Regions from separate parts of the Viridibacillus sp. d25.2 genome, predicted to be linked through region 3. Evidence: riboswitches for the same ligand, from Rfam matches in the RefSeq annotation. Region 3 holds a riboswitch; each other region holds the start of a gene.
What was found. A riboswitch is a leader RNA that binds a small molecule or an ion and turns the genes downstream of it on or off. The one in region 3 is predicted to bind cobalamin.
Positions count from the first base shown of each region.

Region 1: another riboswitch for cobalamin. It lies ahead of ACZLO7_RS12325 (FecCD family ABC transporter permease); the one in region 3 lies ahead of nikA (nickel ABC transporter substrate-binding protein).
Region 2: another riboswitch for cobalamin. It lies ahead of ACZLO7_RS14620 (Ig-like domain-containing protein); the one in region 3 lies ahead of nikA (nickel ABC transporter substrate-binding protein).
Region 4: another riboswitch for cobalamin. It lies ahead of ACZLO7_RS20790 (ribonucleoside-diphosphate reductase subunit alpha); the one in region 3 lies ahead of nikA (nickel ABC transporter substrate-binding protein).

Region 1 is NZ_CM196652.1:2,453,260-2,458,959, forward strand. Features, by position in the region: gene ACZLO7_RS12310 (ketoacyl-ACP synthase III) at 27-1,013, shown strand; gene ACZLO7_RS12315 (hypothetical protein) at 1,480-1,995, shown strand; gene ACZLO7_RS12320 (hypothetical protein) at 2,117-2,320, opposite strand; cobalamin riboswitch at 2,559-2,749, shown strand; gene ACZLO7_RS12325 (FecCD family ABC transporter permease) at 2,947-4,026, shown strand; gene ACZLO7_RS12330 (ABC transporter ATP-binding protein) at 4,023-4,790, shown strand; gene ACZLO7_RS12335 (ABC transporter substrate-binding protein) at 4,818-5,700, shown strand, end outside.
Region 2 is NZ_CM196652.1:2,967,966-2,973,665, forward strand. Features, by position in the region: gene ACZLO7_RS14620 (Ig-like domain-containing protein) at 1-1,436, opposite strand, end outside; cobalamin riboswitch at 1,666-1,844, opposite strand; gene ACZLO7_RS14625 (DUF4083 family protein) at 2,095-2,274, shown strand; gene ACZLO7_RS14630 (polysaccharide deacetylase family protein) at 3,285-4,118, opposite strand; gene ACZLO7_RS14635 (BlaI/MecI/CopY family transcriptional regulator) at 4,945-5,304, shown strand; gene ACZLO7_RS14640 (M56 family metallopeptidase) at 5,316-5,700, shown strand, end outside.
Region 3 is NZ_CM196652.1:3,081,268-3,086,967, reverse strand. Features, by position in the region: gene ACZLO7_RS15190 (oleate hydratase) at 58-1,830, opposite strand; cobalamin riboswitch at 2,178-2,364, shown strand; gene nikA (nickel ABC transporter substrate-binding protein) at 2,522-4,144, shown strand; gene nikB (nickel ABC transporter permease) at 4,184-5,122, shown strand; gene nikC (nickel transporter permease) at 5,119-5,700, shown strand, end outside.
Region 4 is NZ_CM196652.1:4,251,121-4,256,820, forward strand. Features, by position in the region: gene ACZLO7_RS20785 (ribonucleotide-diphosphate reductase subunit beta) at 1-61, opposite strand, end outside; gene ACZLO7_RS20790 (ribonucleoside-diphosphate reductase subunit alpha) at 74-2,323, opposite strand; cobalamin riboswitch at 2,480-2,658, opposite strand; gene ACZLO7_RS20795 (PepSY domain-containing protein) at 2,895-4,067, opposite strand; gene ACZLO7_RS20800 (PepSY domain-containing protein) at 4,156-4,845, opposite strand; gene ACZLO7_RS20805 (sensor histidine kinase) at 4,847-5,700, opposite strand, start outside.

The DNA.
Region 1 (5,700 bases), 630 kb from region 3:
TAGGATAAATATTTTGGAGGTTTTTTATGTTTAATTCAAAAGCGCGTATAACAGCAATCGGTTCGTATGTACCAGAGCGAACTTTAACAAATACAGAATTAGAAGAACTTGTTGAAACAAATGATGAATGGATAGTTCAACGTACTGGAATAAAAGAACGAAGAATGGCGCGAGAAGATGAGTTTACAAGTGATTTAGCTTATCAGGCTGTTCTAAATTTAATGGAGCGATACGATACATCTGTCGAAGATGTAGATTTGATTATTGTTTGTACAATGACGCCCGATTTTAAAACACCAAGTGTCGCTTCTACACTTCAAGCAAAACTAGGCATTAAGAATACAGGTGCTTTCGATCTAAACACTGCTTGTTCAGGCTTTACTTATGGATTATATGTAGCAAATGGGATGATCACATCAGGTTTAAATAAGAAAATACTTGTCGTTGGATCTGAGACTTTATCTAGAATTACGGATTATACAGATAGAGCAACGTGTATCCTTTTTGGAGATGGTGCTGGAGCAGTACTCTTAGAATATGATGAACATCAACCAAGTTTCATTTCTTCTCATATTGGTTCACAAGGTGAAGGTGGCAAAAGCTTATATTGTTCAAATTTATCGAACAAGATGAATGGTGAAGAAATTGTGGATAATGGTAAGTTTGTTCAGAATGGTAGAGCTGTCTATAAATGGGCTGTCACAACAGTTCCAAAAGGGATGAAAACGGTTATGCAAAACGCATCATTGGAATTAACAGACGTAGATTGGTTTATCCCTCATAGTGCAAATTTAAGAATGATTGAGTCAATATGCGAAAAAAGTGGTTTTCCAATTGAACAAACATTATATAGCCTAGTAGATTACGGTAATACTTCAGCAGCAACAATACCATTATCATTAGATCAGGGCGTACGTGAAGGCAAAGTGAAGTACGGAGATAAGGTATTATTATATGGCTTCGGCGGCGGCTTGGCACACGCAGGATTACTTATCAATTGGACGGTTGAATAAGTAACTTTTCAGTTTAACTTCTTTCAGCAGAAGTCTCCCACCTCTATAGGTGGTGAGATGAATGCGGATTTAAGCTACTTTTTAGCGGGTGTCCAAACACCCGCTGAAAGAAGTTAAAGCCTCCGGCGGATGTCACGGAATCGGAAAGGAGTTCTTTATGCAAGCACAAAGCCGATTCCGGACACAATTATGCCGAGGCATAATTGATTATTTATTAAATGCAAAGCGGATGATAGGGAAGTTTTAGATAAATAATTATTATATTTAATATGGAAATAGAAAGATGAGTGGCTCTGGTCACTCATCTTTTATTTTATGATGAGAAAATGTTGATATTTTCTATTGAAAAATTATCAATGACAATGCATAAGTTGTGCTTTATTTAGATAAATTTAAACATAGCATTCATTTTATAAAATTTTTTAACCCGTGCATTATTAGAAGTGTAAAGAGGTGATATAAAATTATGATTAAGAAAACGATTATTCTTCTTTTTTTGCTAATTGTCATACTGTTATTACCAACATTATCAATAAAACCTACTATTAATTTTGATAATACCTACTATGCACAAAAGATTTCTGAAGCACTTGATACGAAGATAGAAAGCGGTGAGCTAATCCAATCTCTGAAAATCAAAAATGGGAAGACTTTTTTTTATTCGGATTCACAACTCAAAACAATTAGTATCTTTTACTTTGAAGATGGAGTACTTCATTATAACGGAAGCATGAATTATGAAGTTTGGAAGTGGAAGGACCACGAGGGTGATCCAATAGAGTGGATTTATCATGAATTAGAAAATGGTGAGAGTATCATATGGGGGATATCACTTTCAGATGAATCTATAAAAATAAACAAGAATGTAAGAATACAAGATTATATTCAAATAGATAATGGAGTAAACCTTTTTTTTACTAAAAACACACAAGCACTTCAATTACCTGTCGAAGTGAAATTAGAAAACAATCAAACTGAATAAAGAGAAGGCGTTTATACATTCATAGATAAATGAATAAACGCCTGTTTAGCTTGTTAATCATTTTACTGAAATATGTATTTAAAGTAGCATTGTATACTCTCACTAATTGTATTAAGTTTCTTTAATCTGTTGTACCAAGCAAATATAGAAAAAAACTAAATCCATAAAGAAGAATGGCAATTGTAGCTATTATATACATTATTATCTCGTAGAAAGTAAGCTTTCTTTCCCACCTAGTCTTCTTTAGTTGTCTAGAGTAAGCGATTGTTGATAGGAACAATAGTAATATTGCTAATTCTTTAATGTTTACTATTAGTTCATTCATAAGGAATTCGTGCCCCTTTTCTCCTCAATTGTTTTATTTTATACGTTTGATGAAATTGAAAGTAGTACCTATGTTTATGACCAGACTTTTAGTTATTTGAATATTTCTTCAGATTAGCTAGAATTTATATAATTCTATCAAATACTTTTATATACAATTTAATATGTTAAAAAAACAGAATAATATTTTACTTGTAAAAATATTCTAACTATACTACCATAATATTTGAGTTGCAAATTTAATAATTATGCCACTGGGTGCCTTTGTGTAAGCAAAGGGTAACAGGGAATCGGGTGTAAATCCCGAGTGGTCGCGCCACTGTAACCAAGGAGTTCTCTTTCATGATGTCACTTGATTGTATCAATCAGGGAAGACGAAAGAAGATGATGATATGGAAGCCAGGAGACCTACCTAGTGTGTTCCACCAAATTACCTTCGCTGAGAGGAGAGGTGTTCGAGAGATTAAAAGACTAATTTATTGTACTACTGCTATGTCTTTAAACCGATACTCGTAGTCCTATTCTTTGTCACAAGGAATAGGGCTTTTTTGTATTTTTTGGAGGAGGATTTTTTTATTGGAACAAGTATTGCCAGTTCACTCGTTGAAAAAAGGAAATAAAGATAATATTACGGACGAGCAGTTGAATGAGAGAAAGGCAAAGCGTCGTTTTCTATTGTTGTTACTTCTGCTTTTTTGTGCCCTTGTATTATCTGTTACATTTGCCCTGACTCTAGGACCAGTTAAGATGTCACCTATAACTGTTTGGAAAATCGCTCTATCTCACCTTCCTATTTTCGGTGATTACATAGATGTAAAATGGACCCAAGCACAAGAAAGAATTATTTGGGACATTCGTTTACCTCGAGTCTTACTTGGTGCTATAGTAGGCGCTGGATTATCTGTAGTTGGTGTAGTTATTCAAGCTTTAGTACGGAATTCACTTGCAGATCCTTATATTCTTGGCATATCTTCTGGTTCATCAGTTGCGGCAACGCTCGTTATCCTATTTGGGACGCTACCAGTTTTTGGTCAATACGCGCTATCTTTAGGTGCATTTACTGGTGCTATTATCGCAATGGTAGCCGTATATTTTTTAGCTCAAGTAGGCGGGAGAATTGAAACGACTAGACTCTTACTAGCAGGTGTGGCTATTTCGATGATTATGTCGGCTGTAACGAATTTCATTGTTACGCTCGCTCCAAAAGAATCCGGAATTCGCGGTGCAATGTTTTGGATGATGGGTAGTTTAGCAGGAGCCAAATGGGAGTATATAATGATTCCAACAGTTGTCGTATTTGTTGGTACAATTTATCTGCTGTTCAATGCCCACTCATTAAATATTTTATTAATGGGAGAAGAAGCAGCCGCAACACTTGGCGTAAATATTGACTCTTTTCGAAAAATACTAATAATTGTGTCGTCACTTCTTACTGGTACTGTTGTAGCTGTAAGTGGTTCTATAGGATTTATTGGATTGGTTGTTCCCCATGTTGTACGTTTACTCATTGGAACGGATCATAAACGAGTATTACCATTCAGTATTTTAATAGGAATGATTCTTGTCATTTGGTCTGATGTATGTGCTCGAATGTTACTTGCTCCTCAAGAGCTTCCAATAGGAGTTGTTACTGCATTATGCGGTGGGCCATTCTTTATCTGGCTTTTACGTCGGAGCTCATATTCGTTTGGAGGTAGAACTAAATGAGATTAACTTTGAAGGATGTTGCGTATTCAATACAAGATACAATGATAATCGAGGATATTTCCATTCAAATTAAAGCGAAGCAATTTGTAGGGCTTATTGGACCAAATGGCAGTGGGAAATCAACTCTCTTAAAAACAGCTTGTCGAATATTAAAACCTCATTCCGGATTAGTTCATTTAGATGAACAAAATTTATACGAACTTTCACCAAAACAAACAGCGAAAGAAATGTCAGTTGTTAGTCAAGAAACTTCTTTGACCTTCGATTTTAGCGTACAAGAAATGGTTTGGATGGGGCGCCATCCTCATAAGCGGCTCTTTCAGACTGATACCCAAGAAGACCGTATGATTGTCGAAACCTCTTTAAGACGTGTTGGAATGAATACCTTGAAAGAAAGAAGCTTCATGAGCTTATCAGGAGGAGAGAAGCAGCGAGTTCTTATTGCAAGGGCTCTTGCTCAAGAAGCAAACTTGATTGTTTTGGATGAGCCTACCAATCATTTAGACATACATCACCAACTGCAATTGTTGGACCTCGTTAAAAAACTGGATGTTACTATATTTGCTGCCATACACGATTTAAACTTAGCAGCTATGTTTTGTGATTATTTATATGTAATTCAAAATGGAAAGGTTGTCAGTTCAGGAACTCCTGAAACCGTATTAACGACTGTGCTAATTCGAGAAGTGTTTGGTGTTGAAACAGAAATAATGATTCATCCTATTACACATAAAACACATATCATTTTTTTAAACCATATTTAAAAACAACATAGATTTGAGGAGAATAATATGACTAGGTATAGAAAATTATGGATCATTATTAGTTTACTAGTAATAATGTTGGCTGCGTGTAGTAACTCGGAGAAATCTTCTAAAAGGGAAGATATCAAACAGAAGAATGTAAGTGAAAACAGGGAATTAATTATCACGAATATGGATCATAAGTTTACCTATACAGAAGCTCCAAAACGTGCGGTTACGCTTAATCAGCATGCAACGGAAATTATGCTTGCTTTAGGATTACAAGATTCAATGGTAGGTACAGCTTATTTAGACGACGAAATTTTACCAGAGTTTAAGGAAGCTTATGAGGACATTCCAGTGCTTGCGAAGGAATACCCATCCAAAGAAGTGTTCTTTGGAGTAGAGCCTGACTTTGCTTATGCAGGCTGGAGAAGTGCATTCACAGAACAATCATTAGGAACTGTTGAAGAGTTACAAAAAACAGGTGTTAATACATATATCCAAGAATCATCTAGTATGTCGACTACGCCAACACTTGAAGATATGTATAAAGATATTGAAAACATTGGGCGTATCTTTCATTTAGAACACAGAGCAACCGAACTCATTAACCAAATAAAACAAGATATTGAAGAGACAATTGCGAAAGTTGGACAAGTTGAAGAGCCGGTAAATGTATTAGTATATGATAGTGGAGAAGAAGTCCCTATGGCAGCAGCAAAAGATAACTATCTAGTTAACTTAGTTACAATGGCTGGTGGTAACAATATTTTTAATGATACTAAAGGTGGATGGCCTGAAGTAAGCTGGGAAGAAATAGTTAATCGTAATCCTGAAGCTATTATCATCATCGATTATGGTGATATTACAGTAGAACAAAAGAAAAAGTTCTTACTAAATAAAAAAGAATTAGCAGATTTACCTGCTA
Region 2 (5,700 bases), 110 kb from region 3:
GATTTAAGTAGTTTTGAGCCATTATAAATAGAAACTATTGCTTTCGCTTCTGTAATCCCTTTTACAGTTGTTGTTTTGTTTGAAATTGATCCGACTGTAAGTTTTGTTGGGCCTATTTTATCTAATACAGTAATTGTTTTTGAAATACCCTCATTGCCAGCTTCATCAGTAGTCTTTACCACTAATTTGACATTCGCCTTTTGTGCAGGAATCTTTAGTGTGAATACTCCATTCCCGTTGGCCTTTGTAGATGTAAGTAGTCTATTGCCATAGTATATTGAGACAGTTGCATTTGCTTCTGTCGTTCCTGTTACTGAAGTTGTTTTGTTTGAAATTGTACCTACTGTAAGTTCAGAAGGCCCTACATTATCAGGTTCTGGTTTTTCTTCTGGTACACTTGGATCAGGAGTTTCACCTGCAGCTAATCGAGCAAATGTTGATTTGCCATTTAGAGCATCGGCTAGAGCGATGATAACCTGTTCAGTCGCCATCAAATTCGATTTTGTATCATTTGCCATCCACTTAAATGAACCATCTGATAGTTGATACTGATCAATCATTTGCTCTAGAATATTAACTTTTTTACCGTCTTTTTCATAGCTCCATTTATCAGTTGTTAAATCTTCACCAGCTGTAGCAAGTCCCATAATAATACTAGCCATTGAGTTCGCATTATTAACAAAACCTTCTTTTTGATATTTTGCATGGAGACCATTTACCGCTTTAGTAATTGCTTCTTCAACTGTTAAATTCTTATCTTCTATATCATTAATAAGCGTTAAAGCAGTTATATTCCACCCTGTTACATCAAGATCATCGGATGAACCGAATCCAGAAAATAAACCTGAAGCATTTTGTTTCTTTAAAATAACTGATAGATGTTTCTCTTTGTCATAAGTTCCTTTTGCTAATCCTAGTGCAATAGATGCCCAAGATTCACCATAGGCTGTAAAGAAGCTACCATCTACTTTTTGTTTGTTTTGTAAATCCTCAACAATATTACGTTGCCCTAGGTTTGTTGGATCCAACCCTAGAATATAGGCACCGATAATTGTACCTGCATCTTCATTAGATGTACTTGAAGCAGTTGCTTTTGTTTTCATCCAATATGATTTATCACTTGTAACTTCTGAGCCCTCTGCCCATTTGTAATTTTTAATATCCATTCCTAATGCATACATAGCAGATAATGACCAGTAGCCACTATGTGAGCCAATTACTCTAGAACTAATAGTTTGTTTGTTAGTGATATAATATTGCTTTGCTTTCTCTAGTGAGTTTACTAGTTTTTCTTTGATTGCTTGTGACGATGTTGTTTGAGTTACATTTACTTCATTGTTTACTACCGTATTATTTTCAGCTTGAGCTGCAAACGGTGTTAGTAATGATAATAGCATTACAAAAGCTAGCATCCTACTTAATGAACGTTTTAACATTTGAATCCCTCCAATTTTATTAGGTTTTGTAGCATTCGGAAATCGGCTTTTTTATGCTAATAAACTAAATAACTTTCACTTATGTTTAATTCATGTAATTTATAAGTTCTTAACAAAAAAAAAAGCTATTTCTCCATAGAGAAATAGCATAAATACAAAGAAATATAAAACAATAGAATTGTCCAATATAGATTGTTTTGCCGTAATCTCACTTTATTCCGAAGAGTAGATATACACTTTGAATTAGATAGGTCTCCTGGCTTTTGCATCAGTTTACTTTAAGGCCCTTCCCGTTTAAAACAGTGGTATTCCCTTATTTCATCAGCATTTACAGTTGCGGATACAGCTTCGGTACTTCACCGAATTCCCTTTTATGTATGTAATTACATCTAATTCTGGCATAAAATATTCACTTAATACAAACTTATCATAATATTTAAAATTAATCTATCTAATTTTGATTAATATTTGACATTTATTTCACCATACATCAAATATCTACATTTTAAAATATTAAAATGCATTTTTCTGTGTCAAAAAATAGTATATATATGTGATTCTATCACTCAACAAATAACAGTATATTCAAATACATGCTATTATTAGTGAATATATCTATTTTTTAAAAATACAAATTTATAAATAAAGGAGAGATTAGATGGACAGTTCAGTACTTTTATTTATTTGCTTAGCTTTAATATTATTAGGTACGATTTCTTTCATGCTGTTTGTGAGAAGGATCATTATTAATACAACTCCAACCCCAAAGAATGAATACACAGAACTAAATGAAAAATTGGATAAGATTATTATGTTATTGGAGAAGCAATCTAAGTAATTGTTATTCATTATCAAAAAACGAGCTGCTGTCCTTATATCAAACTTAGCTCGTTTTATTTTGATTTTAAGATAAATTTAATTCTACTTCGATAATAACAGGCGACCATTTTGCCATAAGACCTCTACAGGAATTTCAAAAAATGCAGAAAGCTTTTCACTTACGCCTAATTTCCGGTAAACTTAATAACAAAAAACCGACTAATTTTTACATAAAGTTTGTTAACATTTTTTTATTATTAGTTTACTGAAAGGTGTGAGTACAATTTTTAATTCAATAAAAACGAATCTATTATTTTCTATTTTTCTATCAATAATGTTTGGAATCTTAATTTTTATAATTTTTAAAAATTATAAAGGTGAATTAGATTGGGGCAATACAATTTTGGTTATTGGTGGATTTTTCGCATTTTTCAACACCGGAATAGTATATCAAAAATATTTATTTTCAAAAAAAAAATGAAAGTACTATTAGTTTGAAATGAAAATGCCCTCCTAGAATTTCTTTGGAGAGCATTGTAATAAATTTGTTTTCTTTTCCCTTGTTATAGTCTATCTGTCTATCTGTTTCTCTGTCCATTGAACTCCCTTATTTCCAGATACCAACCGAAAAATTAGCAACATGTTTTAATAGCTCTAGTCCTTTTAATTTTTGCTATAAACCACGGTTGTATGTATTTGTCGTATTAGATATTGCAATTCATGTATTGGTTTACGTTGGTCATATGCGTATTTTACAAGATATATCCAAACTATTAAAACCAAAATAAATACTCCAATTATTATTAATGTTCCTCTCATCCATGCCACCTCTTGTCCGTATCAAAGATTGTTACTAATAATCATATTTGTGGGGGATATTAACTCGTAATCGTTTATCATTTGATTATTCTCTTTTTCTTTAATTACTGATACCCCTTCAGTCGGTTTTACATTACTATTTGTTATGACTTCTCTTCTTCAAATAAAAAGAGATTCCTGTTAGCACAGAGCTTCTGTATTATTGTCAGCCTACAAGCGTGCGTCTTTTTGGAAATTCAGGTGAAAATGGTCAACATCCTGATAAACACCAAACTCATATCCCTTTTCTTTGTAATATTTGATGATTTCCGGAAGTGCTTGTAATGTTTGTGGCTTTTCATGTACAAGAATGACCTCTATGTCATCTGTTGTTCCCTTTTTAATATTTTCTACAATTTGATTAGGATTATCTTTTAGCTCCCAATCACGAGAATCAATTGTCCAATCCCAAACTTTAATACCAGCTTCTACAATTTGGTCCCGAATTTGTTGGTCTTCCAATCCCGGTGCTGAACCATATGGAGAACGAACCAACGTAGGATTTGTGCCTGTAATATTACGGATAAGCTCTAATGCTTCTTTCATCTCTGGTACAAATTGTCCTTCAGTGTATAACCTCTTGCTATCATGTGTCATACTATGTCCACCGATATAATGACCTTCTTTTATCGCTCGTTTAACATTTTCTTGGTACCCCGCATTTTGTAGGTTTTTTCCTATCATAAAAAATGTTGCTTTGACTTTTTGCTCTTTTAATACATCTAAAAATTGACCTGTCAATGTACTCGGCCCATCATCGAATGTTAAATACACAACTTTCCCTTCTGGCTTTCCATCAGGTTTTTTCTTTTTTTCATGCTCTATTTTTTCTTTCTCTTTTAGTTGTTCCGTAGCTCGTTTACTATTTTCTTTAACTCCCGCTTTTGCAGAAGTAGAATTGAATTTACTTATTGAAAAGTACACTAAAAATGCTGTTGTTAGAAGAATTCCTAATGATAGTACGATCTTAAATATTCTCTTTTTAGTATTTCTTGATAGTTTCATTATTTATCTCTCTCCATCGGTTGTATATGCAGTATATATAAATTTAAATTTACAAAGTGGCAATGAAAAAATGCCGTTGTTATTACATTAAATAGCGGTTTTTAATTGTAATTATTTAAGGTTTCTTTCCATATAACATCCGCTTTTATCACATTAAGACCACACTTTTTTCTTGAATACCTAGCTTTCTTTTATTCGATTGAAAATAAAGAATAACTATATACATAGGGATAAACGCTATAAACAGATACTTAAATCTCTTTAAAAAATTCATTTTCTAGCCTCCATTTCTTTATAAAATTACTTTAAAACAAAAAATTTAAAAGAAAGTAAAAAAAAAATAAAGATTTTATAAAGATTGATAATAGAAAAGGTATATGTACAAAGAGAGTGATAATTGTTGTATCACAGTAATAGCAATTAAAAGCACCTGCAACAGGTTGAAGTATAAAAAAGTACTCAGAGATCAATTATGCCTCGGCATAATTGCGTCCGGAATCGGCTTTGTGCTTGCACAAAGAACTCCTTTCCGATTCCGTGACATCCGCCGGAGGCTTTAACTTCTTTCAGCGGGTGTTTGGACACCCGCTGAAAAGCAGCTTAAATCCGCATTCATCTCACCACCTATAGAGGTAGACTTCTACTGAAAGAAGTTAAATGGGTTTAGACACAGTATCCAAAGGTATTTATCCGTATAATTATCCCCTTATATTGGATTTTTTCCAACAGACTATCTCAATAGTCTTGACAACTACAGACTATCGCAGTAGTATGGGTATGTGGCAAACTATTGCAATAGTCCACTTAAGATAAGGAGCATGCGCGTATGCAAGTTAAATTGTTCGATTCGGAATTACAAGTCATGAATATTTTATGGGAAGAAGGCGATTTGACAGCTAAACAGCTCACACAAATATTAAACGAACGAATAGGTTGGAATAAAAATACCACCTATACAGTCATAAAAAAATGTATAAAAAAAGAGGCCATTGAAAGAATTGAACCTAACTTTATCTGTCATCCAATTATCAGAAAAGAACAGATACAAGAACAAGAAACGACAGAATTGATTGATAAAGTATTTAATGGTTCTAGATCTTTACTATTCGCATCCTTACTAGACAAGAAAAAAATGTCCGCGAGTGAGATCGATAAATTAAAGCAAATTGTTAAAGATCTTGAGTGAGGAATTATGATATGAGTATTCTCAACATGAGTGTAGACGCATCTCTCCTCCTCATCATTGTGCTATTGATGCGGATGTTAGTAAGAAATAAAGTGCCTAAGTATACATTTTTAGTTCTTTGGGGAATCGTTGTATTTAAACTACTCATCCCCTACTCTTTTTATTCGAAGTTGAGCATACAGCCTATGCTGAAAAACTTATTTGTTACGCTTACTCACTCAAATGATTCGGAAAGTATGCACAATACAATCGAAATCGCACAAACATCAAACACGTTTTATCATCAGCTTATTTTTGTGATGACAAGCGATTTCGTTCAGTACCTTTGGATATGTGGGGGTATCGGGGTTCTGCTATTCTTTATAGTGGCCTATGTTAGATTTTATAAAGAATTTC
Region 3 (5,700 bases):
TTTATCTAAATTTTATTAGAAATTATCAATTTATCACAATACTTGATGGGTAGTTTGTTAAATCAATTTACTTTCTTTGAGTAAATCATAGATTATTGTTTCTTTCGTTTTGTGAATACCAAATTTACCTATTTGTTTTAAGATAAATGGAGCATCTACATCTGTTAATTTTTTACCATCAAGTAAGCGAGCAGTTGAAGATAACAAAGTACGAATATCGTAAGTAGATGCAAACACTTCTGGAACGCCTCGATCAATATCTAATAATTGATAAACAGCTTCCATCGCTGTTCTTACTGAGTATTCAGTAGTGAATACAGTATCTCTTTCTGTTTCACTAAAATTACCCATGAAGGCTAAGTTAACAGATCCATTAGGGACAACTAAAGGACGATCTCCCATTGCTCTAGGCATGAAGTAAGATGTTATATAAGGCATGTAACAAGGAATTGTATTACAAGAATTTTGTGCTAAATCCGGTATTTCGTCTACAGGTACACCCATATGGTACAACCACTCTTGTGCTATCTCACTTCCAGAACATTCAGTAATACTCTTTTTAATAAAATCACCCGGTTTATTAGATAGTAAACCATAAATCCAAACTACTAATTGGTCTTTTGGTTGATCTTTAAAATGAGGTTGTCGGTTCAACGTATAGCTGAGCATCCAATTAGAATCTGTAGCAGTTACAATACCACCAGTAACTACCTTTCCAGCATATGGATCTCTTTTACTTATCTTTTCAATATATGGAGAAACTTTAGCATCCAATGTAGTTAGTGTTGCTGAAACAAACCAACTTTCTTCTGGAAGATCATCGCAGAACTTTTCTGGTCTACCAAACTCAAAGTCTTGAGAAGCGATGTTTTTCCAAAGTGACCAGCTTCCACCTAAATCAGTACTTATAGGGGCTGGCGTATTATTATCGCCGTATGTTGTACTCTCCGTAATACTACCATTTGTAACAAATACTAATTCATTTTCTGTTAGCTCAATATTCTTTTTCTCACCATTTTGTTTTAACACTAGAGTATGAGCAACCTTTTTGTCTCCAACTTTATCAACTAAAACATTCTCTACAACAGTATTAAATTGGAAATCAACATTATGGCTTTCTAAATATTTAATCATAGGAAGCACTAAAGATTCATACTGGTTATACTTTGTAAATTTCAAAGCAGATAAATCAGGTAATCCACCAATATGATGAATAAAACGTACAATGTAACGACGCATTTCCATTGCAGAATGCCATTTTTCAAAAGCAAACATCGTGGACCAATATAGCCAAAAATTCGATTCAAAGAATTCTTCAGAGAAAACATCCGTAATTTTTTTATCCTCTAATTTCTCTTCAGGAGTAAAAAATAATTTAATCATTTCTTCAGATGATTTATCAGATAATGTAAATTTTCCATCATCCTCAAGTCTTTCTCCTCTTTTTTCAATCAATCTACATTTAGAATAATTAGGATCTTCTTTATTTAACCAATAAAACTCATCTAAAACAGAAGCATTTTCAATTTCTAAAGATGGGATTGAACGAAATAAATCCCATAAGCATTCAAAATGATCTTCCATTTCTCGACCACCACGAATAATAAAACCTCTTGTCGGATTTAGAATACCATCAAGACTACCTCCTGAGATATCTAACTCTTCGAGAATATGAATATTTTCTCCTTTCATTTGGCCATCACGAATTAAAAAACATGCGGCTGAAAGTGAGGCTAGCCCCGAACCAATAAGATACGCTGACTTCTCATCAACACCCTTAGGTTTTTTAGGACGTGCGAAAGCTTCATAATTACCATTACTGTAATACATAATACCGCCTCCATAAATTATTATTCCGATATAGAATACCATAAATTTACATGATAACGGTAAGATAGGGAAAGAATTAACAAAATATTCAATTTTAAAGTTAAACTGTAGATATACATATCCATCTCATTTGACATAACAATTCATTGCATTTTTATTAAATTATTTATCGATATCTTTTAGTAGGGGGATTTACAGCCAGCAACGGTATGTGTAACTGCAACAAAACGTGCTAATTTGTTGTAAATCTTTTGAATAAAATTAAGACTTAAAATTGATATAGCTTTAAGTTGTAATAACGAATATACTTTATATTAGGAAAACTTTTTTATTTTGCACAAAAAATTACATATAGTATTGGAATAGGTGTGTTCGTTTATAACGAATACTTAATAGGGAAGTCGGTGGAAATCCGACATGGTCCCGCCGCTGTAAGGGTGAGTCTCATGCAAGTTAGTCACTGGATAATATCCGGGAAGACGCATGGAGGCGATGAACCTAAGTCAGAAGACCTGCCTGTTCTAAAAATGCTGATAAACCTACGGGAGATAGGGAGGTGTTAGAGTGCTAGGAGACAAATTTGTTCTGAAACTATAAGCATTGCTGACCTTTTTTATCGGGTTAGGAATGCTTTTTTGCATGCCAATATTTTATGCGTAGTAAAATTTTATAATTGAAGGTGAGAAAAGACATGTTATTCAAACGATCAAAACTATTAAGCCTTTTCTTTGTACTATTATTATTGTCCGTAATGGGTTGCAGCAATACTCCTAAGGGTTCAGAAAATACTTCACCTAAAGATAATGAGAAAGTTGTTACATTTTCTATGACCGGAGATATAGGCGATTTAAATCCACATACATATTTTCCAAATGAGTTTTTTTCACAGGCAATGGTATATGAGTCACTTGTGAATTACGGGAAGGGTGGGGAAATTCAACCTTGGTTAGCAAAGAGCTGGGATATTTCAAAAGACGGCAAAGAATATGTATTTCATCTGAGAAAAGATGTAGCGTTTTCTGATGGCTCGAAATTTAATGCGGCAATCGTTAAGAAGAATTTTGATACGATTTTAAATAATCATAAACAACATGAATGGGTAGAGTTAATTAACCAAATCAAAGATACAGCAGTAGTGGATGAATACACTTTTAAGCTTACTTTGAACAATTCTTATTATCCAACTTTACAAGAATTAACATACATAAGACCTTTAAGATTTGTTGGAGAAGCTGCTTTTCCTGACAGCCAAGATACATTTAAGGATGGTCTTAAATCTCAAATTGGTACAGGCCCATGGGTACTTAGCGAATATAAGAAAAATGAATATGCAGTATTCGATAGAAATGAAAAGTACTGGGGTACTAAACCAAAAGTAGATAAGGTTGTTGTTAAAGTCATTACTGACGGAGAATCTAGAGTATTAGCATTTGAGAAAAATGAACTTGATTTTATTTTTGGTAATGGGGTCATAAGTCAAGATTCATTTCAATTTTTAAAGGATACAGGGAAATATGAAACTAAGTTGTCAGATCCTACAGCTACAAGAACGCTGCTTTTTAACACAAATAAAGAGGCAACTAAAGACCATAAAGTACGTTTAGCGCTTAACTATGCATTTGATAAACAGGCTGTTATCGATAATATTTTTTATGGTCTGGAAAAAAAAGCAGATACATTGTTCCCGCCTGTATTGGATTACACAAAAATTGACATAGATCCATATGAGCATGACACAGCAAAAGCAGAGCAGTTATTAGATGAAGCAGGGTGGAAAAAAATAGAGGGTAAACCGTTTAGAGAAAAAGACGGAAAAGAACTACAGCTAGAATTCCTTTTTAATAGTACAGATAATATCCAAAAGTCGATCGCAGAATTTGTACAAGGCGATTTTAGAAAATTAGGAATTGATATTAAGTTGAATAGTCAGGAAACGAATGCTTTCTGGAAAACGGCATTCCAAGGTAATTACGACGTATTATTTACATCAACATGGGCCGTACCTTTTGATCCACATTCTTACTTAGCTTCAATTACAACAGATTCAGAAAATGGTGGTCCAGATTATACTGCTTTATTGGGGTTACCAGAGAAGAAAGAAATAGACGAGAAGATTAAGAAAGTGCTTTTAACTACAGATGAAAAAGAAAGAAAAATGTTGTATACCGATATTTTATCAACTTTGCATGAGCAAGCCGTGTACTTACCGATATCTTATCAATCTAATGTAGCGGTTTATCATAAAAATATTAAAGGATTAGATTTTTTGCCTCAGGAAGCAGAGGTACCTTTAACTACAATAGATGTTGAATGAAGCAAGGATTATTAATAACGACAACTTAAGGAGTACTACATGAGTTGGTTTATAGTTAAGCGTTTTGCAAGTCTAGTTCCAATATTATTAGGTATCTCAATTATTACTTTTATCTTACTGCACTTAATTCCTGGAGATCCAGCAGTAGCTTATTTAAGGTTATCGAATATTCCGCCTACTGATGAGGCTGTAGCTGCTCTTCGACTTGAGCTAGGTTTAAATAAACCTTTATATATCCAGTATCTAGAATGGTTAGGAAATGTAGTTCAACTGGATTTAGGGATGTCTTTTGTGTCTAAGAAGACGGTTTGGGAAGAGATAATGTTACATTTAGTTCCAACAATTCAACTAACATTCGCTGCGTTTTTCTTTATCGTAGTTATTAGCTTACCAATAGGAATGCTATCGGCTCTCTACAAAGGAAAATGGATAGATCAATTTAGCAGAATAATAGCTTTTGTTAGTGTTTCTATGCCTACATTTTGGTTTGGTTTTCTATTAATCTATTTTTTATCAGTAAAGTTAGATTTATTACCTGTTTTGGGGAGGGGGACACTAGCACATTTAGTGCTTCCTTCCGTAACGCTTGCTTTTGGCTATATTGGCACAAATATACGATTACTTAGAGCAAGTATGCTTGAAAATATAAATGAGCCATTTGTTGTATATGCAAGAGTGAGAGGTTTACGTCAAGGGAAAATCATTAGTAGACATGTGTTAAAAAAATCTGTCCTTCCTGTAGTGACTGGGCTTGGTATGAGTTTTGGCAATATGCTAGGTGGAGCAGTTATTGTTGAAACCATTTTCGCTTGGCCAGGAATGGGACAATTATTTATCTCGTCCATTTTAAATCAAGATTATACAATGATTCAGGGCTGTGTATTATTTATGAGTGTAATCTTTGTGGTCTGTAATCTTTTAGTGGACCTTACATATTCCTTACTAGACCCCCGTATTCGATTGGAGGGAGAGGAATGAGACCGATTGTAAAGTTGAATCGAAAGCTGATAAATCATAAGCTTATGACGATCAGTACTATCATTATTTTACTTATGATTGGAGTAGCCCTCTTTGCACCTTTTTTGGCCCCTAATGATCCGAACTTTGTTAATATTGCTCAGAAACTACAAGGCCCTTCCTCTCAGTTTCCATTGGGGACTGACCATTTAGGGCGATGTATATTATCGCGATTAATCTTTGGAACACAGACTTCGCTCGGAACAGCCATCCTTGTTATGGGATTTATGATGATGATTAGTGTCCCACTTGGCATTTGTGCAGGCTATGTTGGTGGTAAGATAGATTATCTCTTTATGAGAATTTGTGACATCCTCATGGCCTTCCCAAGCTTTCTTCTTTCATTAGCATTGGTTGGCATATTGGGGCCGGGCATTTTTAATCTAATTTTGGCAATGGTGCTTGTTCAATGGGTTTATTATGCTCGTGTCATTCGAGGAATGGTGCTTAGCGTTAAGGAACAAAACTTTATATTAGCAGCCAAAATATGCGGCACTCCAAAGTTTATCATAATTATGAAACACATTTTCCCAGCCATT
Region 4 (5,700 bases), 1.2 Mb from region 3:
TACCTGTTGAACGGTTAGGAGCTGTTTTATCCATTAATTTTCGTTGTTCTAGCTTTGTCATTTTTAATTCCCCCTAGCTTGCACACGATTCACATTCTAATAATTCAACTGAAGTTGAGCGAACGTAGTAAGTCGTTTTAATGCCTAATCTCCAAGCATTTAAGTGCAATTCCAATAGTTCTTTAGCTTTTACTGTATTTTGTACATATATATTCAACGAAATACCTTGATCGACATGACGAGCACGTGCTGCGTTTTGTTTTAAAGTCCAGTTTTGATCAATAAAGTAAGCAGATTTGTAATACCAAGTTGTTTCTTGGTTCAAATCAGGAACAGTTACTGGAATCTTATAATCTTTCTTCTCTTCTGAATAAGATTTTTGGAAGATTGGATCGATACTTGCTGTACTACCAGCAATAATTGATGTTGATGAGTTTGGCGCGATAGCCATTACATATCCGTTACGCATACCATTTTCGGCAACTGCTTGTTGTAATGCTGCCCACTTTTCACCTTTATATTGACGTTTTGTGAAGTATTCACCTGTTTGCCAGTCTGAACCTTCAAATAATGGATATTGACCTTTTTCTTTTGCTATTTCCATTGAAGCCTGAATAGTTAAGTAAGCAATTTGCTCATAAAGCTTGTCCGCAAATTCAACTGATTCCTCAGATTCCCATGCAATGCTCTTAAGTGCCAATAAATGATGCCAACCGAATGTACCAAGTCCGATACCTCGGTAACGTGCATTTGTACGTTCTGCTTGTGGAACCGGAATACGATTTAAGTCGATAACATTATCTAACATGCGTACCTGGATAGGGATTAATCTTTCTAAAGCTTCAGCAGGTACAGCTCGTCCAAGATTGATAGATGATAAATTACATACAACGAAATCTCCAGGTTTGCGACGAGTTACAATAACATCATCCTCTAATGTAATTGACTCGAACTGAGTTGCGCTCATATTTTGGAAAATTTCTGTACAAAGATTACTTGAGTAGATCATGCCTTCATGCTTATTTGGGTTTTTACGATTTACTTCATCACGATAGAACATAAATGGCACGCCAGTTTCTAACTGACTACGCATAATGCGTTTCATAATATCAATTGCTGGTACTGCTTCACGTGTTAATTTTGGGTTCGCTAAGCAAGATTCATATTTTTCACGGAATGATCCTTGTCCGCGTTTTTCGTCATAATAATCTTCTAGATTAAAGCCCATTACTTCACGGATTTCATGAGGGTCAAATAAATGCCAATCTTCACGTGCTTCAACAGCTTCCATGAAGATATCTGGTAAGCTAACACCTGTGAAAATATCATGTGCGCGCATACGCTCATCCCCGTTATTTAATTTCAAATCAAGGAATGGGAAAATATCTTTATGCCAAATATCCAGGTAAATCGCAATCGCACCTTGACGTTGACCTAGTTGATCTACTGATACTGCTGTATTATTTAATTGTTTAATCCAAGGAACAACTCCGCTTGATGCACCTTTGAAGCCACGAATAGATGAGCCACGGCTACGTACTTTCCCCATATAAACACCGATACCACCGCCAAATTTCGAAAGTGTCGCAACATCAGTGTTTGAATCATAAATACTTTGTAAACTATCATCAACTGTATCGATAAAGCAACTTGATAATTGACCATGTGTTTTACCAGCATTTGATAATGTAGGCGTTGCAGTTGTCATATATAAATTACTCATCGCCCAATAAGATTCTTTAATTTTTGCTAGACGATCTGTTTTTTCATTTTGCATAAGTGTCATTGCAATAATCATCCAACGCTCTTGTGGCAATTCAATTGGTGTTTTGTTATAGTCACATGTTACATAACGGTCTAACAACGTTTTTAAGCCGATATATGTAAAAATTTCATCTCGTTTAGGTTCAAGCATTAAGCCGATCTCATCAAGCTCCTGTTTTGTATATGAATCCGTTAAAGTTGGATCATATAAACCTTTTTCAACAAGCTTTTCAACTTGTTTAGCAAATGCTGTGTATACTTGTCCAACTTCTAGCTGACGTACCACAGACGCTTCTCTATAAACGCCCGCTAATAATAAACGAGCTGCAACGAAAGTCCAATAAGTATCCTCTTCATCTAAATAACTTAATGCTTCTAGGCTCATCGCCTTTGTCCATTCAGCATCAGTACCTTCTGGATTCTTTTCTTCCCAACGTTCAGCTTTTCGAATTAACAAACTGATTTCTTCTCTTCCGAACTCTTCCTCTAAGCGAGATAATAATGTTGCTCTTTCATATGTCATTAATTGGACCATTTTGTCGTCTCCTTTTTTACAAATATAAAAAGCGATGAATCTGCCTTCTTCGGCAGAGCCATCGCTCTAAGTTTTAAAATTGGAAACAGTTGAAATCACAACAAAAAAGTACTTTTGAAATCAAAAGTAATTTGTTCAATGCAAAGTCTCTCGCTTCCACTTCTCAACCCCCGAAGAAAGTGTCGTCATGCGAAAAAGGCAGGTCTACTGGCTCATGCATCATCCGACTGTCATCCTTCCCAAGCATTGCTCAGTGGTTAATTAACAGTCGTCCGCATTCACAGTTGCGGGGACAGCTTCGGTTTCTATACCGAATTCCCTTTTAAACCGTATATGGTACCTTTTTTCGCTCACATACTATATCTTGTGTTCTATCGATTAATCTAATCTAACATATTGTGTTCCTATCATACAAGTAGAAAATCTTAATTAAAGTAAATGAAAGCAAAAGACCTACAAAAAATGTTTTAAAATTTCCTATATAAACTATTTTGATTTTACAAAGCAGGAAAAAGGAATTGTTTTTATATAATAGAATATTAAAAAGCTACCCAAAATCGTTTTTTGGGTAGCCGAAGTTCTATTTTCAAAGAAATTAATCGTCTTCGTAATCTTTTTCGAAGTCTAGAATGGCACCAGTCATAGCATCAATTTCTAATTCGTATTCATACATACCATCTTTTACTTCAATTTCATAAACGCCATCTTCTTCATCTAATTCTATTTTAGTAATTGTACCTTTTGCTTTTGTTAAAGCAATTTGGGAAGCTTTTTGCTCCCCGATGAAAGATGATGTTGTATTTGGTGCTTTTGTAATTCTTTCTTTATCTGTAACCGTAGCTTTTCCAGTTACTGCATCTACATCGATTTCATATTCATATTCATTTGTTAGAATTTCAAATTCATATACGCCGTCTTCTTGATCATATTTTGCTTTTTTCACAGTACCATCAACACTTTGTAAAGCAATTTCTTTCGCTTTTGCAATACCAATTACGTTGCTAGTTGTTGAAGGTTTTGTCGTATTGCCAGTGCTTGGTTTAGTAGTTGTGATTACATCGTCTGCTACTTCTGATTCCTTCTTAATAATACTCCCTGTTTTTGCATCGATTTCAAATTCATATTCTGTTGTACCATTAATAATTTCGATTTCGTATACGCCATCACTTTTATCTAATTTGGCTTTTTGTACAGTACCGCCAACATTATTTAGAGCTATTTGTTTTGCTTTTTCTAAACCAATTACTTTGCCAGCTACTACTTTTTTCGAAATCTTCTCTTTTTCTTTTTTCACAATTTTGCCTGAGTACGCATTGATATCAAATTCGTATTCATATCCTGCTCTAATGATTTCGATTTCGTAAATACCATCTTCTCTATCTAATTTCGCTTTTTTGACAGAGCCTTTAACCGATTTCAATGCTATTTCTTTCGCTTTTGCTAATCCAATTACCTGTTTCTCATTTACTGTATTAGATACTTTTGAGATTTCCATTTTCTTTTCTAGTAATTCTCCAGTTTTTGCATCTAACTTTAGTTCATATTCTTTATTGTTTTTACCCTGTACATCGATTTCATATACTTGAGTACCTTTTTCTTTATCCAATTCAACTTTGTAAACTGTACCTTTTACGTAGCTAAGTGCTTTTTTCGAGATTTCTTCTGAAGATAAAATTTTACCTGAGTTAGCTTGAATTCCTGCTGCCGCAACTACTCCAGATACTGCAAGTGAACCTGTAATTGCTAATACCGTAATCATTTTTTTCATAATTAATTGCCTCCTCCTTGATACTTATACTTTACACAATGAAAATGAAAGAATAAGGAGAAAAAGATTAGAATTTGATGAGAAATTATTAATCCCACGTAGTCGAAATCACTTTTCCAGAAACGGCATGAATTTGAAATTCTGCATCTTTGTCGTTCCCTTCAATCTCCACTATATAATATCCACCATCACTCGTATCGTAAAAAGAAACTTCATCGACAGTCCCTTTTAGTTTTTTCTTAGCAATAGTAATCGCTTCTTCTTTAGTTAAGAGTGAAGAATCGTGCTCTGTATCTCCTTGAATTTCTGATAAAACTTCCCCGTTAATCGCATCTATTAATAAGTTAATATGCTCTTTATCATTTACTATCTCTATTTGGTAAACGGGTTCTTCCCTATTTGTATTGAGTGAGATTTTTTTTATATTCCCGTTATATTGTTCTTTTATAATTTTTCGTATTTCAGTTTCTGGTATATAGTTTGAATCTACTTTATGATCCGATTTATTTTGAGTCATCTGCAGAATTTTACCCGAATCTGCATCAACATTAAGTTGATAAAGCTTGTTATTTCTTTGAAGCTTCACTCGATATTGATTGTTTATACTAAGGAACGAGATAATTTCCCCACCATACATCATTTCAATATTATTATGAATTTCTTCTGTTGTAAGAGGTGTTTCTTTCGTTAGTTTGTTCCAGATCATGATACTAAGAATCGTCGCAATAATGATGAGTGTCACAATGAATAATATTGATAGTTTTTCGCGGATACGCATATCATTGTTCCTCCTCATTACTATTTTCAAATTGCAAGACGATTGTAGTTCCTTCACCTAGTGTACTTAATACTGTGATGTTGATAGCTAAACGCTCAGCAATTTCATGTGCAATTGCTAGTCCTAAACCAGTACCACCTGTTTTGCGATTACGGTCTTCACTAACTCGATAAAAACGATCAAATAAATGAGGAATGTTCTCTTTAGCAATGCCTTGGCCGAAATCTTGAATACGGACAACAAATTGCGCTCCTTCTTTTGCTACGCTTACATTGATTTCACTTTCACTATAATGGCGCGCATTTTCTAAGAATATAAAAAATAACTGTTTTAACTTTTGCTCATCAGTTTTCGTAATCGCTGGACCATTTCCTAATAAGTTAAATTCTCTCCCATATGCTTGATGCATTTGATGTAGTGTATCATCTAACACTTTATAAATATCAACTGCTGCAGTTGTTAGCGGGATATTCTCCCTATTTTTAGCTAATTCCAGCATTTGTTTTATCATTTCATTCATGCGAATGGACTCACTTAAAATTGCTTGTACAGCTTCATTTGCCACTTCTCTATTATCAAAACCACGACGTTTTAATAGACGCGCATAGCTTTCAACTACAGTTAAAGGTGTTTTTAATTCATGAGAGGCGTTCGATACGAAATGCTCTTGTTTACGATAGTTTTGCTCCAACTGAAACATCATCTCATTAAAGGTACGACTCATTTCAGCCATTTCATCTCGGCCGTCATTTTCTACATTTATCTTTTCAAAAGTTCCTGACTTTTGGCTTTCCTGCATTGTAGCAATCAGCCGATTAATTGGTTTAGTAACAATACGCCCTAGCGTCATACTTG